One region of the Comamonas sp. UBA7528 genome, then DNA from elsewhere that is predicted to be linked to it. Evidence: riboswitches for the same ligand, from Rfam matches in the RefSeq annotation. Region 1 holds a riboswitch; the other holds the start of a gene.

What was found. A riboswitch is a leader RNA that binds a small molecule or an ion and turns the genes downstream of it on or off. The one in region 1 is predicted to bind manganese.
Region 2: another riboswitch for manganese. It lies ahead of B3349_RS03190 (TMEM165/GDT1 family protein); the one in region 1 lies ahead of mntP (manganese efflux pump MntP).

What each region holds. Positions count from the first base shown of each region.
Region 1 covers NZ_DLMU01000001.1:56,676-72,165, reverse strand. The annotation lists gene B3349_RS00350 (GNAT family N-acetyltransferase) at 1-84, shown strand, start outside; gene B3349_RS00345 (hypothetical protein) at 427-702, shown strand; tRNA gene B3349_RS00340 (tRNA-Arg) at 821-897, opposite strand; gene B3349_RS00335 (hypothetical protein) at 1,978-2,199, shown strand; gene B3349_RS00330 (MgtC/SapB family protein) at 2,441-2,953, opposite strand; gene B3349_RS00325 (hypothetical protein) at 2,957-3,577, shown strand; gene B3349_RS00320 (ClbS/DfsB family four-helix bundle protein) at 3,594-4,106, shown strand; gene B3349_RS00315 (GAF domain-containing protein) at 4,215-5,753, opposite strand; gene B3349_RS00310 (response regulator) at 5,763-9,869, opposite strand; gene B3349_RS00305 (response regulator) at 9,982-11,154, opposite strand; gene B3349_RS00300 (cysteine hydrolase family protein) at 11,753-12,313, shown strand; gene B3349_RS00295 (hypothetical protein) at 12,651-12,809, opposite strand; yybP-ykoY riboswitch at 13,227-13,389, shown strand; gene mntP (manganese efflux pump MntP) at 13,409-13,978, shown strand; gene aspT (aspartate-alanine antiporter) at 14,627-15,490, shown strand, end outside.
Region 2 covers NZ_DLMU01000003.1:25,071-40,560, forward strand. The annotation lists gene B3349_RS03155 (adenine phosphoribosyltransferase) at 1-409, opposite strand, end outside; gene B3349_RS03160 (EAL domain-containing protein) at 624-3,095, shown strand; gene B3349_RS03165 (KpsF/GutQ family sugar-phosphate isomerase) at 3,155-4,162, shown strand; gene B3349_RS03170 (KdsC family phosphatase) at 4,162-4,710, shown strand; gene lptC (LPS export ABC transporter periplasmic protein LptC) at 4,707-5,303, shown strand; gene rbp (RNA-binding regulator) at 5,419-5,907, opposite strand; gene rbp (RNA-binding regulator) at 6,141-6,476, opposite strand; yybP-ykoY riboswitch at 6,715-6,857, shown strand; gene B3349_RS03190 (TMEM165/GDT1 family protein) at 6,924-7,505, shown strand; gene metX (homoserine O-succinyltransferase MetX) at 7,621-8,751, shown strand; gene metW (methionine biosynthesis protein MetW) at 8,748-9,332, shown strand; gene otnI (2-oxo-tetronate isomerase) at 9,417-10,247, shown strand; gene B3349_RS03210 (glycerophosphodiester phosphodiesterase) at 10,370-11,566, shown strand; gene B3349_RS03215 (methyl-accepting chemotaxis protein) at 11,791-13,788, shown strand; gene B3349_RS03220 (M20 family metallopeptidase) at 13,914-15,413, shown strand.

The sequences.
Region 1 (15,490 bases):
CAACCGGTGGGTGCGGTGTACGACGAGGACGGTATTCCCCACATCGAGATGCTCAGGCCGTCCGTTGCCACGGCACACAGCTGACTACGCCGCGTGCGGGCGACGGGCCCCTTTCTGCGATCTGATGCATCCCGACGCTGTGGTTCTGCCCATCGCCTCGGGTGCCGCAACACCGGCCGGAAGCTGTGCGTCGTTCCCAAGCACCGTCGACACACGCAGCCGCACCGCAATCGCACCGCAATCGCAACCTCCATCGCAGTGTTTCAGCGCCGGAGGAAGGAACTCCATCCAGCGTGTGCAAGAGGCCGGGCTTGCGCAGGACTGCGGTGGGAACCCATCACGGCCGCGTCGGAAGCAGGGCAGAACATCTGCCCGCCACAGGACGGTTTCGCTGGGGCACATGCGTCTGCGTTTAGACTCGTTGCCATGTCTGCCCTCTACAACCACATGGTCGCTGCGCTCCGGGAGCACTGGACAGCCCATAGCCAACAGTACCCCCAGCGCTTTGAGCTGACCGACGCCGCGCTGCGCGAACTCAACGACACCCGCAAGCTGGTCAACGACACCATGAACTACGTGCTGCGCCCCGGCTGGGAAGCCCTTTTCCTGGGCGTGCCGGTGCAAGGTGGCGGTGCGGTGAATGCGCTGGTGGCGGTCGATGGCAGCCTGCACCCCCTGGCAGAGCACGCGCCCGCCGCATAAAGCGGGAGCATGGCCAGTCGGCAGCAGCTGCCGCCAGGGGCTGCTGCATCCCGGATCCACGTGCAGGACCGGGGCATGAAAAAAGCCGCACCGGTGAACCGGTACGGCTTGGCAGCGGTGGTGCGGCGTACTGGAATCGAACCAGTGACCCACAGCTTAGAAGGCTGTTGCTCTATCCAACTGAGCTAACGCCACACGCTTATCCAGACTTGTTGTCTAGCTCTTATAAAGATAGCGGATTTGAAGCGGTTTCCGTAGCGCTACGGAAATTCATTTTCGCCGTCTTCATAACAGCCGCTCATTATGCCCACTATTTGGCCGCACCGGCCTTTGCCCCGCGTCGTACACCGTGGCGCTGGGTGGTTGCCACGGAGGGGTGACTCCGCTGTTTCGCAGCAGCAGGCTCCCCTCGGCCGTCCGCAACGCCGTCTGCGGCTTGGGCGCGCAGATCACAGAACCCAAAGACGTGAACGTCGGCGGCAAGCGGCTCGCTCCCTGCTTTCAGGGCCGCTGTTGCAGCAAGGCACGGGCCTCCTCACCATGTCGCCGTAGCGTGATCTGTGGCCGCAGGCCCTGGGCTGTGGGTCAACTGTGTGGGGCTGTGGAGCTTGTTGCCTTCTTTGCGCATTGCCGGGCGTGCCCGCAAGTCGTGCCAGCAGGCCTGCCAGCGCGCCGTTGATGAAAAACCGTAGCGGGGCGCTTGCCGTGCGCTGCTTGGCGGCAAGGTGGCAGTCCTGTATGCCGTGCTCGCAAAGGCCGCGCAGGTCACTCGACGGGTGTGGGGTGGACCGATGCGCCGCAGCTGCCGCGGCGCTGGAGGGCGGGGCTGGTGGCATTGGCGTGTGTTCAGTGAGACTGCATGGCTTGTATGAGTCTGGTCGTCTCTGCGTCTATGTCTGCCTGGCTTTTTGCGCGTTGCGCCTGGGATAGCTGGCGGGCCAGATCCGCATCGCTCATGCCGATTGCAGCGGCAATGCCTTCGCGAATCTTTGACGCATCAGACTGGCTCAAAGCCAGCCCCTGCTTGGTCACTGGACCCAGTGCGCGTATGAAGTCGGCCGAGTCGGTGTGGACGTTATGGGGCGTGTCTCCTGTCATGCAACGACGTTCCCACGCAGGCCGGTAAATCCCAGTACGGGTTTTCTTTCCAGCAGAAATCCCCGTACCGTGGGCGGGGCGGGTGGTCTGGGGGAAGAAGTCTCAGTGCGCGGACTGGCCCGCTCGTGGCAAGGAGGAGGGGAGCTGGGCCAGTTTGTGCGTGCAGTCGCCACACACATGGCAGGCATGGAAAAGGCGGGCGCTGGAGGCTGGTTTCTTTTTGCTGCATTGAATGCAGTCGATGGTGTGGGCAAGGTCTTGAAGCTGCATGGGTTGCTGGCCTTTTTTGGGACTGCGCATGGATCTCCTTTGGGCTTGCACCGCGGCATGGGCGCCTTGAATGCCGCGGTGGCCGGTTGGCTGTTGCTACGGTGGCGCGTTGTTGTGACGTGGCTGTGACGGGGTGGGATGCATGGGCGTTCGCAGTGCAGCAAAAACAAAGCCCGCGCGGCGTGGGCCGGGCAGGCTGGTGGGCAGGGAGACCATGGGTGATCAAACAGTCAGGTGCATCTGCGGTCGTGCTCCTGTGGTGCACACCGGTGGCTCCCAGAACGGGAAAAGCCCGCCATGGCGGGCTGTGTGCGGGCTGTGCGTACCGGTGGCCAGCCTGGCCGATGTGCGACCTACTCCTCCGTGGGGGCTAGTCGGATTTCGGTGTCTGTTGGGATTGGCCACCTTTTGTCAGCATGGGAATCACGCTCAGGATGAGGAGCGCAAAGATGGTGCTGATGACGGCTGTGGCTTCTTCACCCAGTCCTGCGCACACGCCGATGGCGGCGGTAAGCCATAGGCCGGCTGCAGTCGTCAGGCCCTTGACATGGGGCGCCGAATTCTCTCCATCAGATTTCAGGATCGCTCCGGCACCGAGGAAACCGACGCCGGTGATGACCCCTTGCACCACGCGTGCAGCATTCGCTGTATCCACCCCAGACTGCAGTGACACCAGCACCACCAAGGACGATCCCATTGCCACCAGCATGTGGGTGCGCAATCCAGCCGCTTTTCCGTTGGCCTCGCGTTGCCAGCCAAGGAGCCCCCCCAGGACGGCGGCTAAAAACAGGCGCACCACGATTCTTGTCGCTTGGGCAGCGTCTGGGACATCCGAAAACTCACTGGCAATGGTGGTCGAGATGGTGTGGAGTGTGTCATTCATCAAATGGATCCTTTGATCGGCGCACACCCGGCCTGGAAGCAGGGTGCAGGCAAGCATGCCAAACCATTTTGGTCGCGCTGTAGACAGGGAGAAGTAGGCAGAGGGCGCCAAAAAGCAAAAAGCCCGCGCGGTGTGGTCCGGACGGGTTGGTGGGGAGATGTACACGCAGATCTGGCGCCGCAGCGAGCAACCGCGCCGTGCCACGCAATTGCTCGTCGCGGCGACTGCATTTTTCGTGCTGGCCGACGTGCCTGTTACATTCTTGGCATGAGCAGAAAATCCATTGCCAGGCCCCCCAAGAGGGCCACGGGGCTGACTGGTTATCTTGCAGGCAACTACCCGCTGCGCACCGTGTTCTGGGGTTTTGGCCTGGTCGGTGGTGCCGCGTGCATGCTGGCCATGTATGCGTTGGCTACTACCCTGCCATTCATGAAAGCGACGGCCTGGCAGTTTGGCTTGCTGTATCTCTGCGGGTGGTGGCGTGCCACATGGCAGTCTGCGGGCCGGTATGGCGGAGCACCAGTCTGGCAAAGCGGGGCCCGGGCGGCCGTGGTCGCCACTGCCGTGCTGGCGGCTGGCGTGGTTCTGTACAGCGGCCTGACCCGTCCGGCCGTCATCGCCTGACGGCTGGAAGACGGTTGTGGGCGTTCCGCAGAACAAGCAGGAGCTGTTGGAGGCGATCCGGACCACGCATGAAAAGCTGTGGGAGGATCTGTGCACCATCCCCGATGCGCGCGCCCATGAAGCGACCATGGAAGGCCATGCCCAAGGCTCGTGGATGAGTCCGGCGGATCTGGTGGCCTACCTGGTCGGCTGGAGCCTGCTGGTGCTCAAGTGGTGTGACCGCAAGGCCCAAGGGGAGCCTGTCGATTTTCCGGAGACGGGCTACCTGTGGAACGAGCTGGGGCTGCTGGCGCAGAAGTTCTACGCCGACCATGCGCACCAAGACTACCGCGCACTGCTGCAGCAGTTGGCCCAGGTGCACGCGCGCATCGTGGCGCTGGTGGAAGCCTGCAGCGATGCACAGCTGTACGGCGCGCCCTGGTATGGCAAATACACACTGGGGCGCATGATCCAGTTCAACACATCATCCCCCAACGCCAATGCGCGGGTCCGCATCCGCAAGTGGAAGAAGCTGCACCAGCTGGCCTGAGGGTGTTCGCTGGCCCGCGCCAGATCGCGCCATCTTGTACAGCCCGCAGGCATTCGACGGGGAATGTTGGCTTGCAGCTTTTGCTGCGCCCCCTGGCAGGGCGCTGGCTCAGCAGCATGCTTCACGGTGCGAGTCGGTGTGCGGTGGTGCGGAGGCAGTCTCTTTCTGCAGCCGGTGGATGCCGGTGGCCACAATCGGCTCCAGTGCCGCCAGCAGCTCCCGGTGTGCAGGGGTCAAAGGCTGGGTGCTGGCCATTTCGATGACGGCAACCACCTGGCCGGCATGCCGTATCGGCACCAGCAGAAGAGACGCTGGTGTGCAGTGGCCAAGGCCGGAGCGGATGCGCAGGTACTGCGGACCCGGGGCCTCCACCAGCACGGGTTCGGCGGTGCTGGCGCAGCGGGCCATCAGCCCGGTGGTCATCGGAAAATCGGCCAGCGCCTGGGAGGGCGTGGCGGCCGTGCCGGCATAGTGCGCCAGGGCCTGCAGGCGCTGATCGCTTCCATCCACCACGGCAATCAGGCTCTGGCCCAGCGGCAGATGGCGTGCCAGTTCCCTGAGGGTGACCTGGCCGAAGGCTTCCAGCGAATCCACCAGTTGCAGTCCCCGCAGCAGATCGGAAACTGCCTGGCCGCGCGCGGCTTCGTCGTGCATCTGCTGCTGGCTCTCGCGCAGCGCCTGTACGGTCAGGCGGTGGCGGGCCACCTCGCGGTGAAGCCGTCGGGCCCAGAAGGCCATGGCCAGCAGCAGCCCCGCCAGTGCCGAACCTGCAGGAATCCCCCAGGTCACGAGCAGATCGCGCCACTGGTGGTCGGTGTCGAAGGAGGCTGAGTACATCTGGTACTCCATCAGCGACACACCGTACTTGTTGCGCCAGGAGATATCCAGGCCCGACCCGACGCGGCGGCTCTGGCTGAAGAAGGCGCTCAGTGTCTGCTCCAGATCCGGGGTATTCGGGGAAATGCCCCAGCCAACCTGTGTGAGTTCCCCCACCGGAAACAGCAGATCGAGGTTGTCCAGATCGTCACGGACCCATTTGAAGGCCGACTCGGCGGCGATCACGGTGAAGTCGGCACGGCGCTGTGCCACCGCCTGCATGGCCTGTGCGGTCGGTAGGGGGTGGATGGTGATGGGCGTATTTTTGTTGGTGGCGTTGTAGCTGCGCAGCCATCCCTCATACGCCGTGCCGGCCTGCACGGCCGCTGTGCGCCCGGCAAGGTCGTCCGGGCTGCGCAGGATGGTGCGCGCGTCTGGCCGCGCCACCACCACGTTGCGGGTCGAGAAATACGGCACCAGCACCATCTTCTGTTCGCGCCACGGGGTGATGTGCAGATCGTTGGGGTACAGGTCGCAGCGGCCCGAGGCCAGCGGCGCGGCTTCGTAACGCGCATCGCGCTGGACCACGCCTTGGGCGTTGACGAACTGCGCATCCCAGGAGGGCAGGTTTTCCACCCTGGCGGGCACCCCCAGGTAGCGGGCAAATTCCTGGGCGTTGGTGCGGTAGAAGTCCGCGCTGGATCCGGCCACGCACACGCGCAGCTCCCCCGTGTTGCGAATCTCTGCCAGCGTCCGGCCATGGGCGGACCCCGCTCCCGCCAGGGCCGCAGCGGCCATCACGGGCAGAAGAGTGCGTAGGAGCGTGTGCATGGTGTGCGCCTACAAGGTTTGGGCCTGGGCCTGGTCCAGGGCTGCCAGGGCCGCCGTGAAGTCGATCCGGTCGATCGCGCGCGCCACCGGGGTCAGTTGCGCCGCCAGCGGATCGGCTTCCGCGGCCAGGCGCTGCGTCAGCGCCTGCAGCAGGTCGACGGCTTCGGCATCGCTGTCCTGCAGAAGTTGACGCAAGCCCTGCAGCATCGTCGCCGTGGCGGCGGAGCGTGTATGCGGGGGCTGCACGGCGGACACCGTTGCCTGTGCAATACCCTGCGGGCGTGGCAACTGCTCCAGGGCCGCAATCAGGGGCTGCAGCAGCGCCTCCACCTGGCCCAGCAGAGGCAGCACACCGGTCCTGGAAGGAGTGGTCTGGCATGCCGCTTCTAGCCCCGCAGCCGCAGTGGCCAGGGCCTGGGCGCCAATGGTTCCAGACGCCCCTTTGAGCGTATGGGCCAGGCGCGTCGCCAGCGGGGCATCGCCTGCCTGCACGGCTGCCGTGAAGGCGGCCGCAAAACCTGCCTGCTCATGGGCGTAGAGGCCCAGCAGGCGGCGGTAGAGGCGGGCGTCCTGCTGCACGATGTGCAGACCTGCTGCCAGATCCACCCCGGGAAGTTTGGGCAGCTCCGACAGTTCCGAGCGTTTCGGCACAGCCGGCAATGACGGCGCTCCAGCCAGGGGCGGAGGGGGCGCCCCGCCTGGGGTCCCCGGTGGCGGGCCTGCACCAGCCTCCGGGCCGGTAAGCGGGCGGCCGATCCAGCGGGCCAGGCAGGCAAACATCTCGCCCACCCGCAGGGGCTTGGGGATGTGGTCCACCATGCCGGCCTCGATCACCTTTTCCCGGTCCCCCGCCATGGCGTTGGCCGTCATGGCAATGATGGGCAGGGCATCCAACCGTGGCTGGGCGCGGATCTTCTGTGTGGCGACAAAGCCGTCCATCACGGGCATCTGGCAGTCCATCAGCACCGCATCGAAGCGTGGATCCTGTGCCAGGCAGTCCAAGGCCTCCTGGCCATTGCAGGCCACCACCACGTCGATGCCTGCATTGCGCAGCAGCTCCTGCGCTAGTTCCTGGTTCAGCTCGTTGTCCTCCACCAGCAGCACCCGTGTCCCTTGCAACTGCTGCAAATGCTCTTTCTGCCCCTGTTCCCTGGTTGCGGCACGGGACTGCACCAGCTGGCCCTTGCCCAGCGCCTCTCCCACGGCTTCCAGCAGGGTGGATGGTGTGACGGGCTTGGTGAGCACAGCATTGACATGTGCTCCCCGGGTCTGCAGGGCCGTCATGGCCTCTTCACGCCCGAAGGCCGTGACCATGATGACGGCCGGTGCGTCCCCTCCGTGGGAGGACTGCATCCGCGCCACGGCTTCGGCGCCGTCCATCCGGGGCATGCGCCAATCCATCAGCACCAGGTCGTAGGCAAGCTGCCGCTCGTTGGCCTGCCGGACCAGGGACAGGCATTCATCGCCGTCCCGGGCCACATCCACCTCCAGGCCGAAGTTCCGGGCCATGGTCGAGAGGATCTCGCGCGCGGCAGCGTTGTCGTCCACCACGAGGATGCGCAGTCCCAGCAGCTCCTGCGAGTCGAACATTCGCTGGGGTGTGGGGTCGGGCTGCAGGCCGAAACGGGCGTGGAAGTGGAAGGTGGAGCCATGCCCCAGCGCACTCTCCACCCAGATGCGGCCCTGCATGAGCTCCACCAGGGTGCGCGAGATCGCCAGCCCCAGACCGGTCCCGCCATAGCGGCGGGTGGTGGAGCTGTCGGCCTGGCTGAAGGACTGGAACAGCCGTGTGCACTGCTCTTGCGTCATGCCGATGCCCGAGTCCTGCACCCAGAAGTGCAGCTCCACTTCGTCGGGCGTCTGGGCCACCATTTCCGTTCCCAGGATGACTTCGCCGCGCTCAGAAAATTTGACCGCATTGCTGCACAGATTGACCAGCACCTGCCCCAGCCGCAGCGGGTCGCCCACCAGGGTGGCGGGCAAGCCGGACGCCGTATTGAACAGCAGCTCCAGACCCTGATCCTCGGCCTTGATGCCGATGAGGTCGGCCACATGGTCCAGCACGTCCGCCAGCTTGAAGTCGACCTTCTCCATGGACAGCTTGCCGGCCTCGATCTTGGAGAAATCCAGGATGTCGTTGATGATGCCCAGCAGGTTTTCCGCCGAGTGGTTGACCTTCTCGATGTAATTGCGCTGCTTGGCGTTCAGCGTGGTCTGCAAGGTCAGGTGCGACATGCCGATGATGGCATTCATGGGCGTGCGGATCTCATGGCTCATATTGGCCAGGAACTCGCTTTTGGCGCGGGTGGCTTCCTCGGCCAGTTCGCGGGCGCGGCGCACCTCGTCCTCGGCGCGGTGGCGCTGCGTCACATCGCGCACCGAGGCGCACACGCATTCGCCCCGGCCGCCCACATCGGGCAGGCGGGAGATCCCTAGCTCGATGGGGATTTCCGTCCCATCCTTGCGCAGGCCGTACACACGGATACCGTCAGCGCCCATCAGGTGGGAGCCGCCTTCCTGGGCAAAGCTATCCCGCTGTGCGGCATACCCATCCCGCGCATAGAAGGGGATCAGCGTTGCAATGGGCATGCCGATCAGCTCTTCCTCCCCATAACCGAACATCGTTCCCACCAGGGGGTTGGCCAAAGAGATGCAGCCTTCCGGATCCAGGACCAGCATGCCGTCGGGCGAGGATTCGATGATGCTGTGGTACCAGGTCTCGGTGGCCTTGATCGCGTCCTTCTGCCGTGCCAGCTCGTCGGCCTGCCGCTCCAGCGTCCGGGCCTGGGCCTGGGTTTCCTGCAGCAACTGGTGGGTGGCCAGATTGCGCTCCATGATCTCCAGATTGGCCGCAAGCGACGGCATCAGGGCATCCAGCAGCGCCTGGCGGCCGGGGGCGCTGGGCTCCAGGCTGGCGATCTCCAGAACGCCCAGCAGTTCATCCCCCCGCATGACGGGCAGCACGTTGATGGAGCGCGGCGCCGCCTCCCCCAGTGCAGAGCCCACGCGCACATAGTCTGCCGGGGGATTGGTCAGCACAATGGGGCTGCGCTCCACGGCGCATTGCCCCACCAGCCCTTGGCCCAGCGGAATGTACGGCTCCTGGGACTGGCCCGCGCACTGCGCAAAGCCCCCCAGCAGGCGCAACCGGCGCTGCGCCTTTTCGTGCAGATACAGCACCCCATGCCCTACGCCCAGCAAGGGCGCAGTCAAGGTGAAGAAGCGCTGCGCCAGTTCGGCAAAGGTGCGGGTGGCCTGCAGCTCCGCCGAAATCGAGGCGGTGTGCGCCTTCACCCACCGCTGTACTTCCAGCTCGCGCGCAAAACCCTGCAGCACTGTCACGGCGCGCGCCAGGGCGCCCACGTCGTTCTGGTAGGCGGTGTGGGGCACCTGCTGCTCCAGGTCGCCTGCGGCGATACGTTCCACGGCCGTGCGCAGCTCCGCCGCAGAAACGCGGATGGAGCGGACGATGAGCCAGGCCAGAAGCACGCTGGACAAGCCGCCCAGTGCCAGCAGCACCATGCCGCGCAGCCGGGTTTCATCGGCCAGCACCTGCACCGCCTTGAGGGTGGCGCGGGCACTCTGCTCCTTGGAGGTGGCAATGGCCTCCATGGCCTGGCCCACGGTGTCGCCCATCGTCCTGAATTCCCGGCTGGAAATGCGCAGCCGGGCCTCGTTCAGGCGGCCCTGGCGGGCCAGCTCCAGCATGTGCTCCAGGGCCAGGCGGTACGCGGCATAGTTCTGGTCGAATGCCGCCAGCCTGCGCCGGTTGTCCTCCTGGACGATGCGTTTGCGCAGCTCCGCCACTTCACGGCTGATGTCCGCATGCGCCTTGTCCAGCTGCCGCATGGCATTGGCATGGTCCGCTTCATCGTTGGTCAGCAGCGCATCGCGCAGGGAACGCTCCATGTCGGCATAGAAGAACTGCACGGCCCGCGCATCGGAGATGCCTTGCAGCTCGTTCTCGTACATGTCCTCGATCTGGTGGCTCACCTTTCCCACCGTGTACAGCCCGAGCATGCTGATCAGGGACGCCATCAGGAGCACCACCGCAAAAGCGGTGGCCAGCTTGGCCGTCAACGAAGAGCGGTGGTAGTGCTGAACCAGACCAGTCATGGAGTAAGCGCCTCTTCTCAAGAGCAGTGCAGGGGGCCGCTATCGGGGGGGCTGCCCGCAGGGGCCGGGCAAGGGGGCAATGATGGGGCAACGAGGTAAAGGCGCCCGCAGGCTAGGCAATGGAGCCGATGTCGCCTTTGGCAAGCTCCACGCTGCGTTGCTTTTCCAGCATGTCGGCATGGCTGTCGGCATAGGTTCGCGAAATCTCCTGAAACCGGTCCAGCACGCCCAGGAAGGCGTCGAACACATCCGGGTCGAAATGCGTGCCGCGCCCTTCGCGCATGATGTCCACCGCCTTTCCGTGCGGCATGCCTTCCTTGTACACACGGCGGCTGATCAGTGCGTCGTAGACGTCCGCCACCGCCATGATCCGGGCCGAGACGGGAATGGCATCGCCGACGAGGCCTTGCGGGTAGCCGCTGCCGTCCCACTTCTCGTGGTGGCCGTAGGCTATTTCCTTGGCGTATTTCAGGAAGTCCACCGCCATGCCCAGCTGGTCCTCGGCATGCTGTATCGAATCCCGGCCTAAGGTGGTGTGGGTCTTCATGACCTCGAACTCCTGCGGCTCGAAGCGGCCCGGCTTCAGCAGGATCCGGTCGGGAATGCCGATCTTGCCAATGTCATGCAAGGGCGCGGACTTGAACAGCATGTCGATCACATTGCCGTCCAGGTGCAGGCGGAAGCGCGGGTGGTCTTTCAGCGCCGTGGCCAGCACCTTCACATAGTGCTGGGTCCGGCGGATGTGGTTGCCGGTTTCATTGTCACGGGTTTCGGCCAGCGAGGCCATTGCCAGGATGGTGACATCCTGGATGGCTGCCAGCTCACGGGTGCGCCTGTGCACCTCGAAGTCGAGAAACTCGTTCTGGTTTCGCAGGATGTCCGCCCCGATCTTGGCCTGCAGCTGCGATGCCACGCGTGCCAGCAGAATGGGGGGATTGATGGGCTTGCTGATGAAGTCGGCCGCGCCCACCTCCAGCCCGGTGGTTTCATCGGCCGTGCCGGTCATGGCCGTCAGAAAGATGATGGGGATGTGCCGGGTTCTGGGCGACTCCTTGAGCCTGCGGCAGACCTCGTAGCCCGACATCCCGGACATCATCACGTCCAGCAGCACCAGGTCGGGAAGTGTGTCCTGGGCAATGATCTCCAGGGCCTTCTCGCCGGAGCTGGCAAGCTTCAACTGGTATTTGGCTTTGAGCAGGCCAGACAGAAGCCACAGGTTGTCCGGTGAATCGTCCACCGCCAGAATCTGCGGACGAAGCGGCTTCTCTGTGGTTCCTGCAAGCATAAGATCTCCCTGGTCACGGGTGTCGAGACTCTCTTTTCAGAATGTCCACCATTACCTACACCTTGGCAAGACTTTCCCGACAGGCTCCCATTCAGGTTGCGCAGGAACATCGTTGTGCTCGTTCGCCCGCACGGTTCGCAGTGCGCCCGCCTGCCATCAGCCGCCTGCCAGCAGCTGTCAGCCTTGCCGGCACCCGGGAAGGCGCTCATGCCTCCGGCGATCGGCAGCGCCCGGCTTCCGGTGTCCCTGGGGGCTGGCGCCGTGCAGGGCAGGCCCGTGCTCAGGCCAGCCAGCAGGGAAGGCCTGCTGTGGTGGCTGGCGAGTGGCCTGCGCTGGGGGCGGCGGGGGGCTTGTGTGAGCTGCCACAACTGCGACAGCGGCCATGGCAGCGTCGCTGTAGATGCTGCAGTGCAAAAACTTGCTACAGTGGGGCTCCATGGTTCGCTGCACACTCACCACCACTACCTCCACGACCGCTAATTGCGGACCGTGTGAAGTGCCGTGAGCGATCAGTCGATCCACTTCCCAGGCCCGCCAGCAATGGACAGGGCTTTTTTTATGCCCTTGCGCCGCTGGCACCACGCAAGGAAATGCATACATGTTTGCCCTGTTAGTCCTCGATGTCCAAGTCGGGCTGGTCCACGGTCCCGAATCCATGTGGCGCTGCACCGAGATGCTGGAGACCATCAACACGCTGATGGCCCAGGCCCGGCGCGCCGGAGCCCCCATTTTTCTGGCACGCCACATCGGTCCCGCGGGAACGCCTATCGGCCCCGGCAGCCCATTGGCCGAACTGGCGCCGGAGCTGCAGCTGGATGGCAGTGAAGTGGTGTTTGAAAAGCACCGTCCCAGCGCTTTTGCAGGGACCGGGCTGCTGGACAAGTTCCGCGCTGTCGGTGTGAGCGGCGTGGTCATCACCGGTATGAAAACCCAGTACTGCGTGGACACCAGTTGCCGGGCTGCGCGCGATATGGGCCTGGAGGCCGTGCTCATTGCCGATGGCCATACCTGCGCGGACACCCCTCAGCTGCGTGCCGAGCAGATCGTGGCACACCACAACGCGACGTTGGCTGGCGCGTTCTGCTCGGTCGTGCCTGCAGATGCCTGGAGTTTCCCGGTGCCAGCCCAGGCCGCGCGCACTGCCGTGCCGGCACGCTGAGGCCCGAACCACGCCACCTCCGGCCCTGCGGCTCTGCGCCAGGAGCCGCAGGGCCGGTATCCGAATGCCGGTGCGGTGTGTGGCGTGCGTTTAGCTCAACAGGGTATCTGTTCTCATGCGATGGCGCAGGTGCATCGCTTCCATGCGCGCGGCGACCGTCGGGTGCGATCGCGTGTCGTGCTCCCTGTGGTTGGTGGCTGCCCCCATCTGGCAGCTGATGCCGAAGAAAAAAGCCGGTGCCTTGCGGCGTGCGTGGGAACTGAAGAGAGGGAGGGAGGAGACGCTCCCAGGCCCGGCAAAAAGGTAAAGCCTGTGAACGGTAGGTCCTGGACTGGAATCAGTGCACCGCCATGCAGCGGTACAGGCGCTGCACGGTCCGCACGCTGATGGCAGATGCCCTGGGAAAGCGCCGCATGGCATCTTCAAGGGCCGCGCAGGTGCTGGGGAACAGGGCGGTGTAGTACGCCCCTTCGACTTTGATAATGCACCGCCTCATTGATGACTCCTTGAACGTGATCTGCTGTCTACCGTTTATCGGCTAGTTTGTATCAAACTGAAACAGAATTGTGTAAAGACAGCGTCGGTCAGCGGTTGCTCACGCAGCAGCGCCCACCTACAGGGTGGCTGCGGAATGCAAAGCCGGTGTCTGGTGGCATGCCTGGCAGGGCTGGGGCAATGCGCCGGGGCAATGCGCCGGGGCCCGGTGGGAGGCTGGTCTGTATCCATGCAGCGCTTCTGCCATGGCGGGCAGCAGCTTTCGCAGCGCTGGGGTCGCAAAGGTGCTGCAGAGTTGCACGTGCCATTCACCGTTCGCACCGGCTTTCGCAGGTGCAATGCGATCCATTTCGAACGTGAAATAGGGCTTTTGGCGCTACCTCCCAAAGATGGGCGCAGCGCGCTTAAACTTTCGGTTCCCTTGGGGAGTAGCCTGCTTCCGCCCTGGAAGCGTCTGCGTCAACACACTCGGCATCTTCATGCTGTGGCGCAGGCATCCGTTCTTCGGTTGGCGAGACCATCGGCATGTCACTGCGACGCAGGTCGGGCAGTGGTGGCATGCCGTTGTGCTCAGGCCCGACCGTATTCCCAGAACCCCAGATGAACGCTGCTTCCATCACCCTGTTGGCGCTCGCCATGTCCACCGACGCCTTTGCTGCTGCCATTGGCAAAGGATCCGCCCTTATGAAACCCCGTTGGTCAGAGGCGGTGCGCACCGGTCTGATCTTTGGCGTCATCGAGGCCATCACCCCCCTGGTCGGCTGGGCGCTGGGCTATGCCGCCGCCGACTATGTCGAATCCTGGGACCACTGGATTGCCTTTGTCCTGCTGCTGGTGCTGGGCCTGCGCATGGTGCGGGGCGCGTTCCAGCATACGGATGCGCCGGAGATCAGCAAGCCGGCACGGCACGGGTTCTGGCTGCTGGTGGCCACCGGTTTTGCCACCAGCATCGATGCCATGGCGGTGGGGGTGGGTCTGGCGTTCCTGGATGTGAACATCACGGTGGTGGCGCTGAGCATCGGCTTTGCCACCTTCGCCATGGTGACGCTGGGCGTCATGGTCGGGCGCCTGCTGGGCCATGTCACGGGCCGGTGGGCAGAAGCGGTGGGCGGCCTGGTGCTGATCGCCATTGGTTCGCTGATTCTGTACGAGCACCTGTCCGCCGTCTGAGAGCGAAGCCATATCCACGGCAAGCGCTGCACAGCCATCCACTGCGGCGCTGATTCCGTGGAGGTGTGAATGTGTCCCATTTTTTGACTGTGCCCGGCCGCCATCCAGCTTTTGATGGGCATGTGCAGGGTGGGCCGCAAATGGGCTGAAGAGATATTGGTATGCGCCCACAAAAAATCCCGCTGTCGGCGGGTTTTTTTTATGGAGGAAATGCTTTCAGTGCCAACGCTGCGTGGTTTGCTTTCTCGCATAGAGGTTTGTTTTTTTATAGCAGACCCATATTGCAGGTGGTCGGTTCGCGTGATTGGGGTGGCGTGGCCGAACGCGCATGCGCCGCATTTTGGGGTGCCCTCATATGCCGCCGTCATGGATATAGCTGCCGTCGCTTTTGCCATTTTTGCGACCCTGTCAACCGTCTGCTGCCACCCATCCACACACGGGTGTCAGGGCATGTTTTTTGTGCCGAAGTGTTTCACGAGCAGCGGCGTTCAACGCGAAATTTTGTCGGAGAAAACGAGGGCTGTGCGTCTGAAAACCGCGGATGCCATGCACCAATTTATCCGACAACGCCACCAAGTCCTCGCTTTTGAGCGGTCATCTTTTATTGCGATGGTTCTGATAAAAGTTACGCACGAAGAAGGAGGTCTCATGCAGTACGTTTCCGGCATCTTCAAGCATTCTCCCGAGATAGCGCTCTTCCTTTCCCTGGCCCTGGGGTACTGGATCGGCAAATTCCAGTTCGGTAAATTCCAGCTAGGAGGGGTGGCCGGATCGCTGCTTGCAGCGGTCGCCATCAGCCAGTTTGGCGTGACCATCGACAACGGCGTCAAGTCGATTCTGTTCGCGCTCTTCATTTATGCCGTGGGTTTTGAAAGCGGCCCCCAATTCTTCCGTTCCCTCGGGCGCCAGACCATCCGCGAGATCATCATGGCGGCCGTACTGGCCCTGAGCGGGCTGGTCACGGTGGTGGTGCTGGCGCGCATGTTCGAGCTGGACAAGGGGCTTGCAGCAGGCATTGCCGCTGGCGGGTTGACGCAGTCGGCCATCATCGGCACCGCCAGCTCTGCCATCGAAAAACTGGGGCTGGCGGCAGACGAGTCGCAGCGCCTGCAGGCCAATGTGGCCATTGGCTACGCCGTGACCTATATCTTTGGCTCGTTCGGCGCCATCATCGTCTGCGTCAACATCCTGCCGTGGTTCATGCGTCGCAGCATCCGTGATGACGCCATCAAGGCCGAGGCCGAGGCACTGAAAGGTGCAAAGGTCTACGGCCGTGGCGAGACACCGGCGTTGCCGGACATTGTCGGGCGCGTGTACCGCGTGCAGGTGGGGGCCGGCAAAACCATTGCAGCCCTGGAACATGGCGCGGCCGGCGGGGCAATCACGGTCGAGCGTGTCCAGCGTGACGGCAAGCCGGTTGGCGTCAACCCGGAGCTGGTGCTCAAGGATGGCGACCTGCTGCTCGTCGTTGGCCGCCGCAGCGGTGTGGTCGGGCTGGAGGCGCTGATCGGC
Region 2 (15,490 bases), on a different contig from region 1:
TCATGGTGCCGCCGGTGGCGATCAGGTCGTCGATCAGCAGCACCCGGTCACCGGCTTTCACGGCATCGGTGTGCAGCTCCACGGTGGCGCTGCCGTATTCCAGTTCGTAGGTTTCTTCCACGGTGGTGAAGGGCAGCTTGCCCTTTTTGCGGATGGGTACAAAACCCACGCCCAGCTCGTAGGCGATCACGGCGCCCAGGATGAAACCGCGCGCGTCCAGGCCGGCCACCACGTCGGGGCGCATGTCCTTGTCCATATAACGGTGCACAAAGGCGTCGATCAGCACGCGGAATACCTTGGGGTCCTGCAGCAGCGGGGTGATGTCGCGGAACTGCACACCGGGGGCCGGCCAGTCGGGCACGGTGCGGATGTGGGCGCGAAGGTAGTCGGTGACGCTGAGGCTGGGCATGGTGTCAGGAAAAAATAGCGCGAAGGCGCTCAAGATTCGGCAGAGTGTGCCGTAGGGGTGGGAGAGGGACAAGCGGTCCGGCGCAGCGCTGCAGCGCCGGAAAACTGCAGTGCGCGAGTGTAGGCAGGTCGCTGGCGCCGCGCATAATGCCCTCGAATGTGCATACCGCGTGTCGGTATTGTGGCCTTTGATGCAGCCTGAGCCTCACAACTGTATGGAATTGACCGTTCTGCTGATCGATGGAGATGCTGCCCATGCGGACCAGGTGAGGCAGTTTTTGCAGCGCACCCGGCCCGGCTGGCAGCTGTTGCAGGCCGCCGACCTGGCCCAGGGCCAGGCCCTGCATGCCCGGCATGTTCCCAGTGTGGCCGTGGTGGCGCTGGAGCAAGCCGATGGCGATGCCCTGCAGTCCCTGCGCTGGCTGGGGCGGACCATGGCCATGGTGGTGGTCCGCCCAGGCCAGGAGTCCATGGCGGCGCTGGCCATGCGTGCCGGCTTTGCCGATTTCGTGGTGCGCTCCGAGCGGCCCGGCAACACCAGCCACCTGCACACCTTGCCGGAACAGATCGAAGGGCTGGCCCGGCAGCGGGCCACCCAGGATGCGCTGGAAGCCCAGAGCCGGGAGCTGTCGGCCACCTTGTCCAGCATCTCGCAGGGCATCATCAGTCTCGATGACCAGGGCCGCGTCCATGTCTTCAACGAGCGGGCCCAGGAGCTGGTGGGTTTGCCCCACAGCCTGATGCAGGGCGAGCCGTTCCTGAGCGACATCGTCGAGTTCCAGCGTGCGCGGGGCGAATTCGGGGAGGATGGCAGCGTGTACTGGCCGACCGGCGCCAAGCTGGGCTCCTACGGCAACGGCACCTGCCCTGCGGTCTACATCCGCCGTACCCTGGAAGGGCGCTATCTGGAAGTGCGCACGCATCCGGAGCGCAACGGACGCCGGGTGCGCACCTACACGGATGTGACGGACTATGTGCACATCCAGGAACAGCTGCGCCACAGCGAACAGCGCTGGCGCAGCATGACGGCGCTGTCGTCCGATTGGTTCTGGGAGCTGGATGCGCAACTGCGCTTTGTGCTGCTGGATGGCTGCCCCGAGGGCCTGAAGGCGGTGCTGCAAGGGCAGCCGGTGGATGCGCCGGCGCTGTGGTGCCACCAGCCGAACATGGCCGTGGCCCTGTCTGGCAGCCGCGTGGTGCTGGAGGCGCGCCAGCCTTTCCAAGACTGGGAGATGTGCCACCGTGCCGAAGACGGCAGCACCGTCTGGTTGTCCCTCAGCGGCACGCCCAGGATCGACGCCCAGGGCCAGTTCCGGGGCTATTGCGGGGTGGCGCGTGACATCACGGAACGCAAGCAGAACGAGGTCCAGATCCGCCGTCTGGCCTATACCGACGATTTGACTGAGCTGCCCAACCGGGCCGCCATGCTGCAGCAGCTCACGGCGGCGCTGCACCGCAGCCAGCACCACGGTGCAGGCGCCCTGCTGATGCTGGATGTGGACCGTTTCAAGGACATCAACGACGCCATGGGCCACAGCTGGGGCGATGTGCTGCTCAAGGAAGTGGCGCGCCGTCTGGAGCTGTGGTGCCGGCCCGGCGATGTGGTGGGGCGCGTGGGGGGCGATGAGTTCCTGATCATGATCGAAAGCCTGGCGCCGGACCTGGAACAGGCCCACGCGCGTGCTGGCGCCATGGCACTGAGCCTGATCGGTATCCTGGGGCAGGCTTTCGAGCTGCAGGGGCGGGCGGTCCAGCCCTCGTTCTGCATCGGGGTGGCGGGTTTCCAGGGGCTGGAGCGTTCGGTGGACGAAATGCGCCAGTGCGTGGAGCTGGCGCTGGGCGAAGCCAAGACCCGGGGACGCAATGCCTGGAGCGTGTTCGACCCGCAGCTGCAGCGCACCGTGCGCGAGCGTGCGGCGTTGGAGGTGGATATCCGCATGGCCCTGGAACAGGGCCATTTCTTATTGCATTACCAGCCGGTGGTGGATGCCCAGGGCCGGGTGCAGGGGGCGGAAGCTCTGGTGCGCTGGAAGCACCCGGAGCGTGGACTGATTCCGCCCGGGGCCTTTATTCCCGCCGCCGAGCAGATGGGCCTGATTTTTGCGCTGGACCGCTGGGTGCTGCGCCTGGCCTGCCAGCAGCTGGCGCTGTGGGCCCAGGATGCGGCCACGGCCGACTGGACCCTGGCGGTGAACCTGAGCGCCCAGGAGTTCCGCCATGCCGATTTTGTGCCCCGCATGCAGGACATTCTGCGCGACACCGGGGCGCGTGCCGACCGGCTGAAGCTGGAGCTGACCGAAAGCCTGATGCTGGACGAGGTGGAGGACAGCATCGCCAAGATGCAGACCTTGCGTGGCTGGGGCATCCAGTTCTCGCTGGACGACTTCGGCACCGGCTACTCCTCTCTGGGCTATCTGAAGCGCCTGCCGCTGTCGCAGCTGAAGATCGACCAGAGCTTTGTGCGCGATGTGCTGCTGGACGCCAACGATGCCGCCATCGTGCGCACCGTGATCGCACTGGGCCAGAGCCTGGGGCTGGAGGTGGTGGCCGAAGGGGTGGAGACCCGTGGTCAGCTGGATTTCCTGGTGGCCCACGGTTGCCGGCGGTTCCAGGGCTATCTGTTCGGGCGGCCGGCCGAGGCGCAGATGCTGCTGGCGCATGCCGGGCTGGTGGTGCCGGCGGGATAACCATGGGCGGTGCTCGCTGCTGCCCTGCAGGGGATGGGGCGGGCCGATAGAATTTCGCCATGAATGCTTCGCAAGTTGCTGTGCGCCCTGTTGCGCCAGAAGATCAGCGCGCCCTGGACCTGGCGCGCAGCACATTGGCCATTGAAGTGCAGGCCCTGCAGTCCATGGCGGACCGCCTGAACCAGGTGTTTGCCCAGGTGGTGCAGCAGATCCTGCGCCTGCCCGGCCGCGTGGTGGTGATGGGCATGGGCAAGAGCGGCCATGTGGGCCGCAAGCTGGCCGCCACGCTGGCGTCCACCGGCACCCCGGCGTTCTTTGTGCACCCGGCCGAGGCCAGCCACGGCGACCTGGGCATGGTCACCGACAAGGATCTGGTGCTGGCCCTGTCCAACAGCGGCGAATCCGACGAGATCACCTCGCTGCTGAGCGCCCTCAAGCGGCAGGGCGTGGGCATTGTGGCCATGACCGGCGGCCTGCAGTCCACGCTGGCGCGCCATGCCGACTGGGTGCTGGACACCAGTGTCGAGCGCGAAGCCTGTCCGCTGAACCTGGCCCCAACCGCCAGCACCACGGCCCAGCTGGCACTGGGAGATGCCCTGGCCATGGCCTTGCTGGATGCGCGCGGCTTCCGGGCCGAGGACTTTGCCCGTTCCCACCCCGGTGGGTCGCTGGGCCGCAAGCTGCTGACCCATGTGGCGGATGTGATGCGTTCCGGCAACGATGTGCCTGCGGTGCAGCCGGATGCCGACTTCAGCACGCTGATGCGCGAAATGGGTGCCAAGGGCCTGGGCTGCGCCGTGGTGGTCGATGCACAGCAGCAGGTGCAGGGCATCTTCACCGATGGGGATCTGCGCCGCTGCATCGAAGCGGGCACCGAGCTGCGCACGGCCACGGCCGGCCAGCTGATGCACGCCCGCCCCAAGACCATCAGCACGGAAGCGCTGGCGGTGGACGCCGCCCAGTTGATGGAGCAGCATGGCATCACCTCGGTGATGGCAGTGAATGCCGCAGGCCGGCTGGCAGGGATCGTGCACATCCGTGATCTGATGCGTGCCAAGGTGATCTGATGGCCCACGCTGCTTTGCAATTCCCCCCCGACCTGCTGCTGAAGGCGCAGAACGTGCGCGTGCTCTTCCTGGATGTGGACGGGGTGCTGACCGACGGCGGCCTGCTGTTTTCCGAGCAGGGTGAAACGCTCAAGCGCTTTAATACCCTGGATGGCCACGGCATCAAGCTGCTGCAAAAAGCCGGCATCACGCCGGCGGTGGTGACCGGGCGGGATTCGGCGCCGCTGCGTCTGCGCCTGCAGCAACTGGGCGTCACCCATGTGCGCTACGGCACGGAAGACAAGCTGCCCGCCGCCCAGGCCATCCTCGATGCGCTGGGGCTGGACTGGCACCAGGCCGCGGCCATGGGCGACGACTGGCCCGACCTGCCCATGCTCAGCCGCAGTGCGCTGGCCTGCGCGCCGGCCAATGCGCATGCCGAATGCCTGGCGCTTGCGGATTTTGTGACGCCTCAGGCCGGTGGACAGGGGGCGGTGCGCGCGGTCTGTGACCTGCTGTTGACCGCCACGGGGGCCTACCGCCGTTTGCTGGAAGCCTATTTGCCATGATCCATGCTGTCCGCCGCTCCTGGGAAAGCCTGTCCCTGTACCTGCCGGTGCTGCTGATGGCCTTGCTGGCGCTGGGTTCGTGGTGGCTGGTGCGCAATGCGCCGTCTGCGCCCAAAGCGGCGCAGGAGCGGACCGTGAGCCACGACCCGGACTACACCATGACCCACTTCATGGTGAAGGACTTTGATGTCCAGGGGCGCATGCAAAGCGAAATCCGGGGGGACCAGGCCGACCACTATCCCGATACCGACACCCTGGAAATTCAGAATGTGGATATGCGCGGCTATGCCCCGGACGGTGCCAAGACCACGGCCACGGCCAAGAAAGGCATCAGCAATTCGGATGCCTCGGAAGTCCAGCTGTGGGGCAATGCGGTGGTGATTCGGCAGCCTTTGCCGCCCAAGTCAGCTATGCAGTTTGAAGGCGAGTTTCTGCATGCCTGGACCCAGGAAGAACGTGTGAAATCGCATTTGCCGGTGGTACTGACCCAGGGCAAGGACCGGTTTACAGCCGACCAGCTGGATTACGACAATGTGTCGCGGGTGGTGCAAATGCAAGGGCGCGTGCGTGGGGTGCTGGAGCCCGGGCGTTAATACTGCGGATCGATATATGTCGCCGGCATGGCCGCGCGAAGATCCACGGGAAAGTTTCCATAAAAAAGGCCTCTGTCAGAGGCCTTTTTTTTGCAGCAGGGGTAATGCGGCGGGCTTATTCGCCGTTGTAGCCGCCACCACCGCCGCCGCCATAGCCGCCACGGCCACGCGGGCCCGAGCCATAGGGGCTGCGGAAGCCGCCATCCTGGCGGCCACCACCGTAGCCACCACCGCCTTCGCGATCGCGGTTGTAGCCACCACCGCCGCCACCACCACCGTAGCTGTCGCGGCGGCCACCGCCGTCGCCATAGCCGCCACCCCCACCGCCACCACCGTAGCTGCGGGGTGGACGGGGTTCCATGGGACGGGCTTCATTGACCACCAGGCTGCGTCCACCCAGCGGCTGGCCATTCATCCCCTGGACGGCGGCACTGGCTTCGGCATCGCTGCCCATTTCCACGAATCCAAAACCTTTGGAGCGACCCGTGTCACGCTCCATCATGACCTTGGCGCTTGTCACGGTGCCAAACTGGGAGAAGGCCTGTTCCAGATCATTGTCACGCACGCCGTAGGGCAGGTTACCTACGTACAACTTATTTCCCATCAATCGCTCCTCAATATCCTTCTTTGTTCGACCTATACAAGCCTGCATCGCACTGTGCGCTGGAAACCGGACCTGCAGATCACCGCGGGAGTATTCCCGTAAAACATTATTAATGGGGGCGCAAAAGAAGCATTACCGTTGGGCGGGCAAATTTGTGACATTTCTAAACAAAAAAGGAACCCGAAGGTTCCTTTTTTTTCGCTTTGACGTTGAAGCGTAAAAGCGCGGGCTATTTAGTAGCTGTTGCGACGGCCACCGCCGAAATCGCCACCACCACCGTAGTTGCCGCCGCCGAAGCCGCCGCTGCGGGGAGGGCGGGGAGCCATCGGACGGGCTTCGTTGACCACCAGGTCACGGCCGCCGTGGTTTTGACCGTGCAGGCCTTGGATGGCGGCTTGGGCTTCAGCATCGCTGCCCATTTCCACAAAGCCGAAGCCCTTGGAACGGCCGGTGTCACGCTCCATCATGACCTTGGCGCTGCTGACATTGCCAAATTCGCTGAAAGCTTGTTGCAGATCGTTGTCGCGGAAAGAGTACGGCAGGTTGCCGACGTAAAGTTTGTTACCCATGGAAGACTCCAGGAAAAAAGTGAAAACGCGATGGAGCCCTAGGTGTCCGCAAACGTGACGACGGTAGAGACGCTAACGCACTGGCCTTTGCGATAAGCACAAAAGCTCAAGGCATTATCAATCATAAGAATGCGAGTTTCACAGGGTATAGACAACTTTGTGCTGCTTACAACATGTGATCCGAGTAAACCCGGAAACCCCATTTATACGCGGCGCACCAAGGCAGGGCAGTAGAATGTCGCTTGTCTTTGGGGAGTAGCCCGTTTGGCACGCAATGTGCCAAAAGCGTGCGTCAACAGACTTGGGGCTTTGCCCTATGGCGTACGCGGTTCTCTTGTTGGAGCTGGGCGAGACCATTGACTACACACCGATCCAAGTGCCGGAGTCGGGGTGTGGTCAATGCGCGCTCGCAATCATCCGGCCGTGATTTACACAAGATAACCCCACATGGACGCTTTCCTTGTTTCTACCGCCATCGTCGCCCTGGCCGAGATGGGCGACAAAACCCAGCTGCTCTCCCTCGTACTTGCTGCGCGCTTTCGCAAGCCCTGGCCCATCGTGCTGGGCATTCTGGTGGCCACGCTGGTCAACCATGCCCTGGCCGGTGCCGTGGGCGCCTGGGTGACCCGGATGGTCGGGCCGGATGCCATGCGCTGGATTCTGGGCCTGTCCTTCATCGCCATGGCGGTGTGGATGCTGATTCCCGACAAGCTGGACGATGACGGCACCTCCCAGCATTCCCGCTGGGGCGTGTTCGGCACCACGCTGGTTGCCTTCTTCCTGGCCGAGATGGGCGACAAGACCCAGATCGCCACGGTGATGCTGGCAGCCCAGTACAGCGGTGCCTATGTCTGGGTGGTGGCGGGTACCACCCTTGGCATGATGCTGGCCAACGCACCGGTGGTGTGGCTGGGCGACAGGCTGGTCAAGAAGGTGCCCATCCGTATGGTGCACCTGGTGTCGGCGGTCATTTTCCTGGTGCTGGGCTTGCTGGCGCTGTTTGCGCCCATGCTCAAGGATTTGGCATAATTGCCGCTCACGCGCCGATTTGCTACAGCTTGCGGGCGCTTTATAAATCCTGCTAAAGACCCGTCCGACGACATCGATCGACCCGGCCTCGTTTTTAGCGATGCCGGGTTTTTTCATGTCCTTCATCGCCACACCGCAATCCATGCATTTTCCGGATGCGCTGCTGCTGCAAAGCGGCCACAGCATCCGCGACTACACCCTTGCGTTCGAAACCTACGGAACGCTGAACGCCGACAAGTCCAACGCCATCCTGGTGTGCCACGCGCTCAACGCTTCGCACCATGTGGCGGGTGTCTACGAAGGCCAGCCCAAGAGCGAAGGCTGGTGGGACAACATGATCGGCCCGGGCAAGTCGGTCGATACCGACAAGTTCTTCGTCATCGGGGTCAACAACCTGGGCTCCTGTTTTGGCTCCACCGGCCCCATGCATACCAACCCGGACACGGGTGCGGTGTACGGCTCCAGCTTTCCGGTGCTGACGGTGGAAGACTGGGTCAGCGCCCAGGCGCTGCTGCTGGACCGGCTGGGTATCCGGCAGATGGCGGCCGTGCTGGGCGGCAGCCTGGGCGGCATGCAGGCACTGAGCTGGACGCTGCAGTATCCGGAGCGCATGCGCCACGCCGTGGTGGTGGCCAGTGCGCCCAATCTGAATGCCGAGAACATTGCCTTCAACGAGGTGGCGCGCCGTGCCATCGTCACCGATCCGGATTTCCACGGTGGCGACTTCTACGCCCATGGCGTGGTGCCGCAGCGCGGCCTGCGCATCGCCCGCATGATCGGCCACATCACCTACCTGAGCGACGATGTGATGAACCAGAAGTTCGGCCGTGCACTGCGCAACGGCCCGGACATCCAGTTCACCACCCAGGACATCGAGTTCGAAATCGAGAGCTATCTGCGCTACCAGGGCGACAAGTTCAGCGGTTACTTTGACGCCAACACCTACCTGCTGATCACCCGGGCACTGGACTACTTCGACCCTGCCAAGCAGCATGGCGGCAACCTGAAGGCCGCGCTGTCCAAGACGCTGGCCAAGTTCTTCCTGGTGAGCTTCACCACCGACTGGCGCTTTGCCCCGGGGCGCAGCCGCGAGATCGTGCATGCCCTGCTGCAGAACCAGCGCGACGTGGGCTATGCCGAGATCGACGCCCCGCACGGCCATGACGCCTTTCTGCTGGACGACCCCCGCTACCTGGCCGCCATGCGCGCCTATTTCGAAGGCATTGCCAAGGAGTTCCGCGCATGACCGCCACCCCCACCATGCAAGCACTGGCCCAACTGGTGCCCCAGGGCGCCCGCGTGCTCGATCTGGGCTGCGGCGATGGCGCCTTCCTGCAGTATCTGCAGCGTGAACGCGGCTGTACCGGCTACGGCGTGGAGATCAGCGACGACAACGTGCTGGCCTGCCTGCAGCGCGGCGTCAATGTGCTGCAGCTGAACCTGGACGAAGGTCTGGCCATCTTTGACGACAACAGCTTCGACATGGTGCTGCAGATAAACACTTTGCAACACTTGCGCAATACCGAAACGATGTTGCGCGAAACCGCGCGCGTCGGCCGGATGAGCGTGGTCACCTTCCCCAATTTCGCCCACTGGCCCAACCGGTTTTCGGTGCTGCGCGGGCGCATGCCGGTCACGCGCCACCTGCCGTACCAGTGGTATGACACGCCCAATATCCGCGTGGGCACGTACAAGGACTTCGAAGTGCTGGCGCACAAGAACCGCCTGAATGTGGTGGATTCCTTCGGTTTGCGTGAAGGCCAGGTCATCCGCACCCTGCCCAATCTGCGCGCCAGCACGGCGGTGTTCTGTCTCGAAAGAGGTTGATCTGGCGCACAGCCGGCCGCAATGTCGGCGCCTGCGACAGACCGGTGACAGACAGTGGGGCCGGGTGCTTCCGATAATGGGCCCATGCCCCAGTTCGCTGCCAACCTGTCGTTGATGTACACCGAGCTGCCGTTTCTGGAACGCTTTGCCGCTGCGGCGCGCGATGGTTTCCGGGCGGTGGAATACCTGTTTCCCTATGCCTATGCGCCGGCACAGCTGGCGCAGCAGCTGCGTGCCCACGGCCTGCAGCAGGTGCTGTTCAACGCCCCACCCGGCGGCACCACGCGGGACGCCATGGCCACCGCCTGGGACAGCGGTGACCGTGGCACGCTGTGTCTGGCCGGCCAGGAGAACGCCTTCCGTGCGGGCCTGCAACAGGCGCTGGAGTACGCCAGCGTCCTGCAATGCCCACGCGTGCATGTGATGAGCGGCCTGCTGCCAGCGGGCCAAAGCCATGCCGGCGTGCAGGCCCTGGTGACGGAGCGCCTGCACTGGGCTGCCCAGCAGGCGCAGGATGCGGGTGTGACGCTGTTGATTGAGCCCATCAACGGCCGTGACATGCCCGGCTACTACCTGCAGCGGCAGGACCAGGCGCATGCGCTGGTGCAGGCCGTGGATTCGCCCCGGCTGCAGGTGCAGATGGACCTGTACCACTGCCAGGTCGTCGAAGGCGATGTGGCCATGAAGCTGCGCCACTACCTGCCCACCGGGCGTGTGGGCCATATCCAGATTGCGGGCGTGCCCGACCGGCATGAGCCGGACAGCGGAGAGCTGCACTACCCCTATCTGTTCGATCTGCTGGACCAGCTGGGCTACACCGGGTGGGTCGGCTGCGAATACCGCCCGCGCGCCGGTACCTCGCAAGGGCTGGGCTGGCTGCAGGCCTATGCCCTCACGGACGCCGCAGAGATCTGAAAAATCCCTTGCAGCCTGTGCGCGACCTGGTCAGGGCCGCCGCCTGTTTGGTGGTGAAATCAGGGGCAGAAAGCCCCGCGCCGCTGCGCGGGTGGAAAAAACCTTTGCAACCGGAGACTGCCATGCCCGCCATCACCCGCCGCCACTGCCTGACCGCCACCGCTGCTGCACTGGTGGGCCCGTGGGGGCTGACCGGCTGCAGCAGCCCGGCCCCGGCGCCTGCTGCGGCGGCAGGGGCACAGGGGGCTGCCCCCACCGTGCCGCGCCCTGGCGCCTGGCCGCCCAAACCGGCATTGATTGCCCACCGGGGGGCCTCGGCCCTGCGCCCCGAGCACACGCTGGAGGCCTACCGGGTGGCCATTGCCGCCGGTGCGGACTTCATCGAGCCCGATCTGGTCATCACCCGGGATGGCGTGCTGGTAGCGCGGCACGAAAACGCCATCGCCATGCTCAATGCCGACGGCAGTCTGAAGGAGGTGTCCACCGATGTGGCCGACCGCCGCGAATTTGCGGCGCGCAAGACCACCAAGTCCATCGACGGTGAGCGCATCACCGGCTGGTTTGTGGAGGATTTCACGCTGGCCGAGCTGAAGACGCTGCGCGCGCGCGAGCGCATTCCCGCGGTACGCCCGGCCAATGTGCGCTATGACGGCCAGTTCGAGGTGCCAACGCTGCAGGAGATCATCGACCTGGCCAAGGCGGAGACCGCGCGCACCGGCCGTACCGTGGGCATCTACCCTGAAACCAAGCACCCTAGCTATTTCCAGTCGATCGGCAAGCCGCTGGAGCCCGTGCTGCTGCAGGTGCTGGCCGCCAACGGCTGGAACGATGCCCAGGCGCCGGTGTTGGTGCAGTCGTTCGAGGTGGACAACCTGCGCTGGATCCGTGCGCGCAGCACGGTGCGCCTGGTGCAGCTGCTCAGCCCCAAGGGCCAGCCGTATGATAGCGTGGCCCGCGGGGCAGGCCCCAGTTATGCCGACCTGACCACGCCCGAAGGCCTGGCCCAGGTGGCGACCTACGCCAACGGTATCGGGCCCAGCAAATCCATGGTGGTGCCGGTCAAGGAGGGCAAGAACGCTGCGCCCACCGGCCTGGTGGGGGCGGCCCACCGCGCCGGGCTGCTGGTGCATGTCTGGACGCTGCGGCCGGAGAATGCTTTTCTGCCCGCCGCCCTGAAAGCCCACCCGGTGGAGAACGGTGCCACGCGCGGCAATGTGGCGGCGGACTTCGAAGCCTTTTTGCGTACCGGCATCGATGGCATCTTCACCGACGACCCGGCCGAGGGGCGCAAGGCCATTGCCGCCTACCACGCCCGCTGAGCGGCGCCGCACGGCAGCAGGTGCTTGCCGTGGACGGCCTGCGGTCGATGGCGGGCCAGAGCTGTCCGCCAGCGGCGATAAAGGCAGAATTCCCTGTATTGGTGCAAAAAGCCCTGTGGTTGCCGTAAAAAGCGGACGGATTGCAGGGCTTTGCCGTTCGTCAGGACTTACTCAGTAACGCAATGTGAGAATCCGCCCGTTTTGTGTCCTGGTGCGGGTATCCCATGTTGTCCTCTTCTTCTGCGGCTGCAGGCCGTCGTTCCGTGGCCCGCCGGGTCACCGCCATCGCCATCGCGATGGTGGCGCTGGTGTTGCTGGCGCTGAGCCTGGTGACCGCGTCCATCACCAACCAGGCTTCGCGCACGCAGCTGGTGGCCAGCGTGGGCCATGCCACCCAGGCGCTGGTGGCTTCGGTCGACGCGGTGGAGCATGCCAACCGCGACATGGTGGTCAAGGCGTCCCAAGGGTTTGCCCGCCACTTTGTGGGCCACGTGGCGCTGGACCCTGCCAGCGGCCAGCTGTCCGTGGACGGCGAGGTGTTGAACGGCAACTTTGCGCTGCCGGACAAGTTCAGTGCCGACACCGGCGGTGTGGCCACGGTGTTTGCCCGCCAGGGCGATGACTTTGTGCGCATCACCACCTCGCTGCGCAACCCGCAGGGCGAGCGCGTGATCGGCACCATGCTGGACCGCCAGCATGCGGCATATGCCCGGGTGCGCGATGGCCAGAGCTTCATCGGCCGCGCCACGCTGTTCGGCAAGCCGTATATGACGCACTACGCGCCGCTGCGCGATGCGCAGAACCAGGTGGTGGGGATTCTGTTTGTGGGCACCGACCTCAGCGCCTTCCAGGAAGGTCTGCTGCGCCAGGTGTCCGGGCTGCGCCTGTACGAGCATGGCGGTGCCATGGTGATCGACCCGGGCACCAGCCTGGCGCAGGCCCGGTTTGTGGCCCATCCCAGCCATGCCGGCCAGAAGGTGCTGGAGGCCCTTCCCCAGGCCCAGGCGACCTTGCAGGCGCTGGCCGACAGCCCGGACGGCTGGGTGCGCGATGCGGTCGCACTGCTGCCGGAGCAAGGCGCAGACCCCTGGGCCGTGGTGCGCAAGACCCAGTCCGGCTGGTGGGTGGTGACCGAAGTCTCGGACCGCGAAGCCATGGCCGGCCAGCGCCGCGCGCTGTTTGCCGTGTGGGGTGCCATGGCGGTGGCGCTGGCCCTGCTGGCCGCCGGCCTGTTCTGGGTGCTGCGCCGGGGCGTGAGCCAGCCGCTGCGCGGGCTGACGCAGGCGCTGACCCTGGTGGCCCAGGGCGATCTGACCCAGCCTTTCCACAGCCCGCGCCGCGATGAAATTGGCGATCTGGTGCGCGAGGTCGAAGACATGCGCCAGCGCTACGTGGCCATGCTGCAGCAGGTCAGTCTGGCGGCGCACAACATTGCCAGCGCCAGCAGCCAGATCGCCCTGGGCAATGCCGATCTGGCCGAGCGCACCGACAACACCGCCGACCGGCTGGCGCGCACGGCCCAGCGCATGGTGGACACGGCCCAGGGTGTGCACCAGGCCGCCGACGCGGCGCGGCAGGCGCACCAGCTGTCGGCCTCGGCCGTGGAAGTGGCTTCGCGCGGCGGGCAGGTGGTGGGCCAGGTGGTGCGCACCATGGGGGCAATCAACGACAGCAGCCGCCAGATTGCCGACATCATCGGCGTGATCGATGGCATCGCGTTCCAGACCAACATCCTGGCCTTGAACGCCGCCGTGGAAGCCGCGCGGGCCGGAGAGCAGGGCCGGGGCTTCGCCGTGGTGGCCAGCGAGGTGCGTTCGCTGGCCGGGCGCAGCGCCGAAGCGGCCAAGCAGATCAAGGCGCTGATCGGCAGCTCGGTCCACCAGGTGGAGTCCGGTGCCCAGCTGGTGCAGGCCGCCGGCCAGACCATGGACGAGATCGTCAGCTCCGTGCAGCGCATGGGCGACATCGTGGGCGAAATCTCGGCCAGCGCCTCCGAGCAGGCCGAGCGCATGGCCCAGGTCAACCACGATGTGGCCGAGCTGGACCAGTTGACCCAGCAGAACGCTTCGCTGGTGGAGGAGTCGGCCGCGGCTTCCTCCAGCATGCGCGACCAGGCCAGCGGCCTGGAAGCCGCGGTCAGCGTGTTCAAGCTGCAGCCCGCCGATGCACCGCCCCTGCATCTGGCGGCGCCGGCTGCCGCAGGGCCGGCACTGCCCCGCTGACATCGGCTGCGGGGCGGCCCGGCAGGGGCGGGCTGGCGCCCCCTGGGCTGTGGGGGCTCTGGCATGGCGCACAATGTTTGCTTCGCGTCCGCCCGGTGCCGGCCGCAGTGACCAGGAGCTTCGCCATGAACGCACGCATTCCGTCCACCGCGCTGGACACCACACAGGCGCTGGAGCATGTCAGCCAGCAATGGGACCGCGACATCGTGGCCCAGCTCAAGGACTACATCGCCATTCCCGCCAAATCGCCCATGTTTGCCCCCGACTGGGCGGCCCAGGGCCTGCTGGACACGGTGCTGCGCAACGCTGCCACTTGGGTGGAAGCGCAGAAAGTGCCCGGCCTGAAGCTGGAAATCGTGCGCCTGGAAGGCCGCACACCGGTGCTGTTCTTTGAGGTGGAAGGCACCCAGCCCGGGGCCAATGCCAGCGGCGCTCCCACGGTGCTGATGTACGGCCACCTGGACAAGCAACCCGAATTCGAAGGCTGGCGCAGTGACCTGGGCCCCTGGACCCCGGTCTACCAGGACGGCAAGCTCTACGGCCGCGGCGGCGCGGACGATGGCTATGCCGTCTACGCCAGCGTGGCGGCGGTGCAGGAACTCAAGCGCCAGAACGTGGCCCACCCGCGCATTGTGGGCATCATCGAGACGGCCGAAGAGAGCGGTTCGCGCGATCTGCTGCCCTATGTGGATGCCCTGCGTCCCCGCCTGGGTGCGGTGGAGCTGGTGATCTGTCTGGACAGCGGTGCCGGCAACTACGACCAGCTGTGGTTGACCACCAGCCTGCGCGGCATGGCCAGCGGTACGCTGAAGGTGGAAATCCTGACCGAGGGGGTGCACTCGGGCGATGCCTCGGGCGTGGTGCCCTCGTCGTTCCGCATCATGCGCCAGGTGCTGGACCGGCTGGAAGACAGTGCGACCGGTCGCATGCTCCCTGCCAGCTTCCACTGCCAGGTGCCGCCCGAGCGTCTGGCCCAGGCCCGGGCCACGGCGGCCATCCTGGGCGAGGAAACCTACAAGCGCTTTCCCTGGGCCCACCATGACTGCGGCGGCAGCACCCTGGTGGCCCTGCCCACCACCACCGATCCGGTGGAAGCCCTGCTCAAGCGCACCTGGGAACCCACGCTGTCCGTCACCGGTGCCGAAGGCTTCCCCACGTTGCAGAACGCGGGCAATGTGCTGCGGCCTTACACGGCCTTCAAGCTCAGCCTGCGCCTGCCGCCGCTGGTCGACGCCGCCACCTGCGTGCAGGAGATGCAGCGGCTGCTGGAAGACAATGCCCCGTACCAGGCCAAGGTGACCTGGGAAGGCCTGTCCAGCTCCAGTGGCTGGAACGCACCTGGCACAAGCCCCTGGTTCGAAACGGCCCTGAATGCGGCCAGCCAGGCCCACTTTGGCGCGGACTGCGGCTACATCGGCCAGGGTGGCACCATCCCGCTGATGAACCTGCTGAGCCAGGGCTTCCCCACCGCACAGATGATGGTCTGCGGCGTGCTGGGCCCCAAGAGCAATGCCCACGGCCCCAATGAGTTCCTGCATGTGCCCTATGCCAAGAAGCTCACCGCCGCCGTGGCCCAGGTGATTGCCGCCATGCCGGTGGCGCAATCCGAGGAAGCGACAGCTTGAGTCGCTGAGGGAATTCCCAAAAATAGCTGCCAAAGCCCACGCAAAGGGCGCAGGCAGCTATTTTTTTGATATTCCCG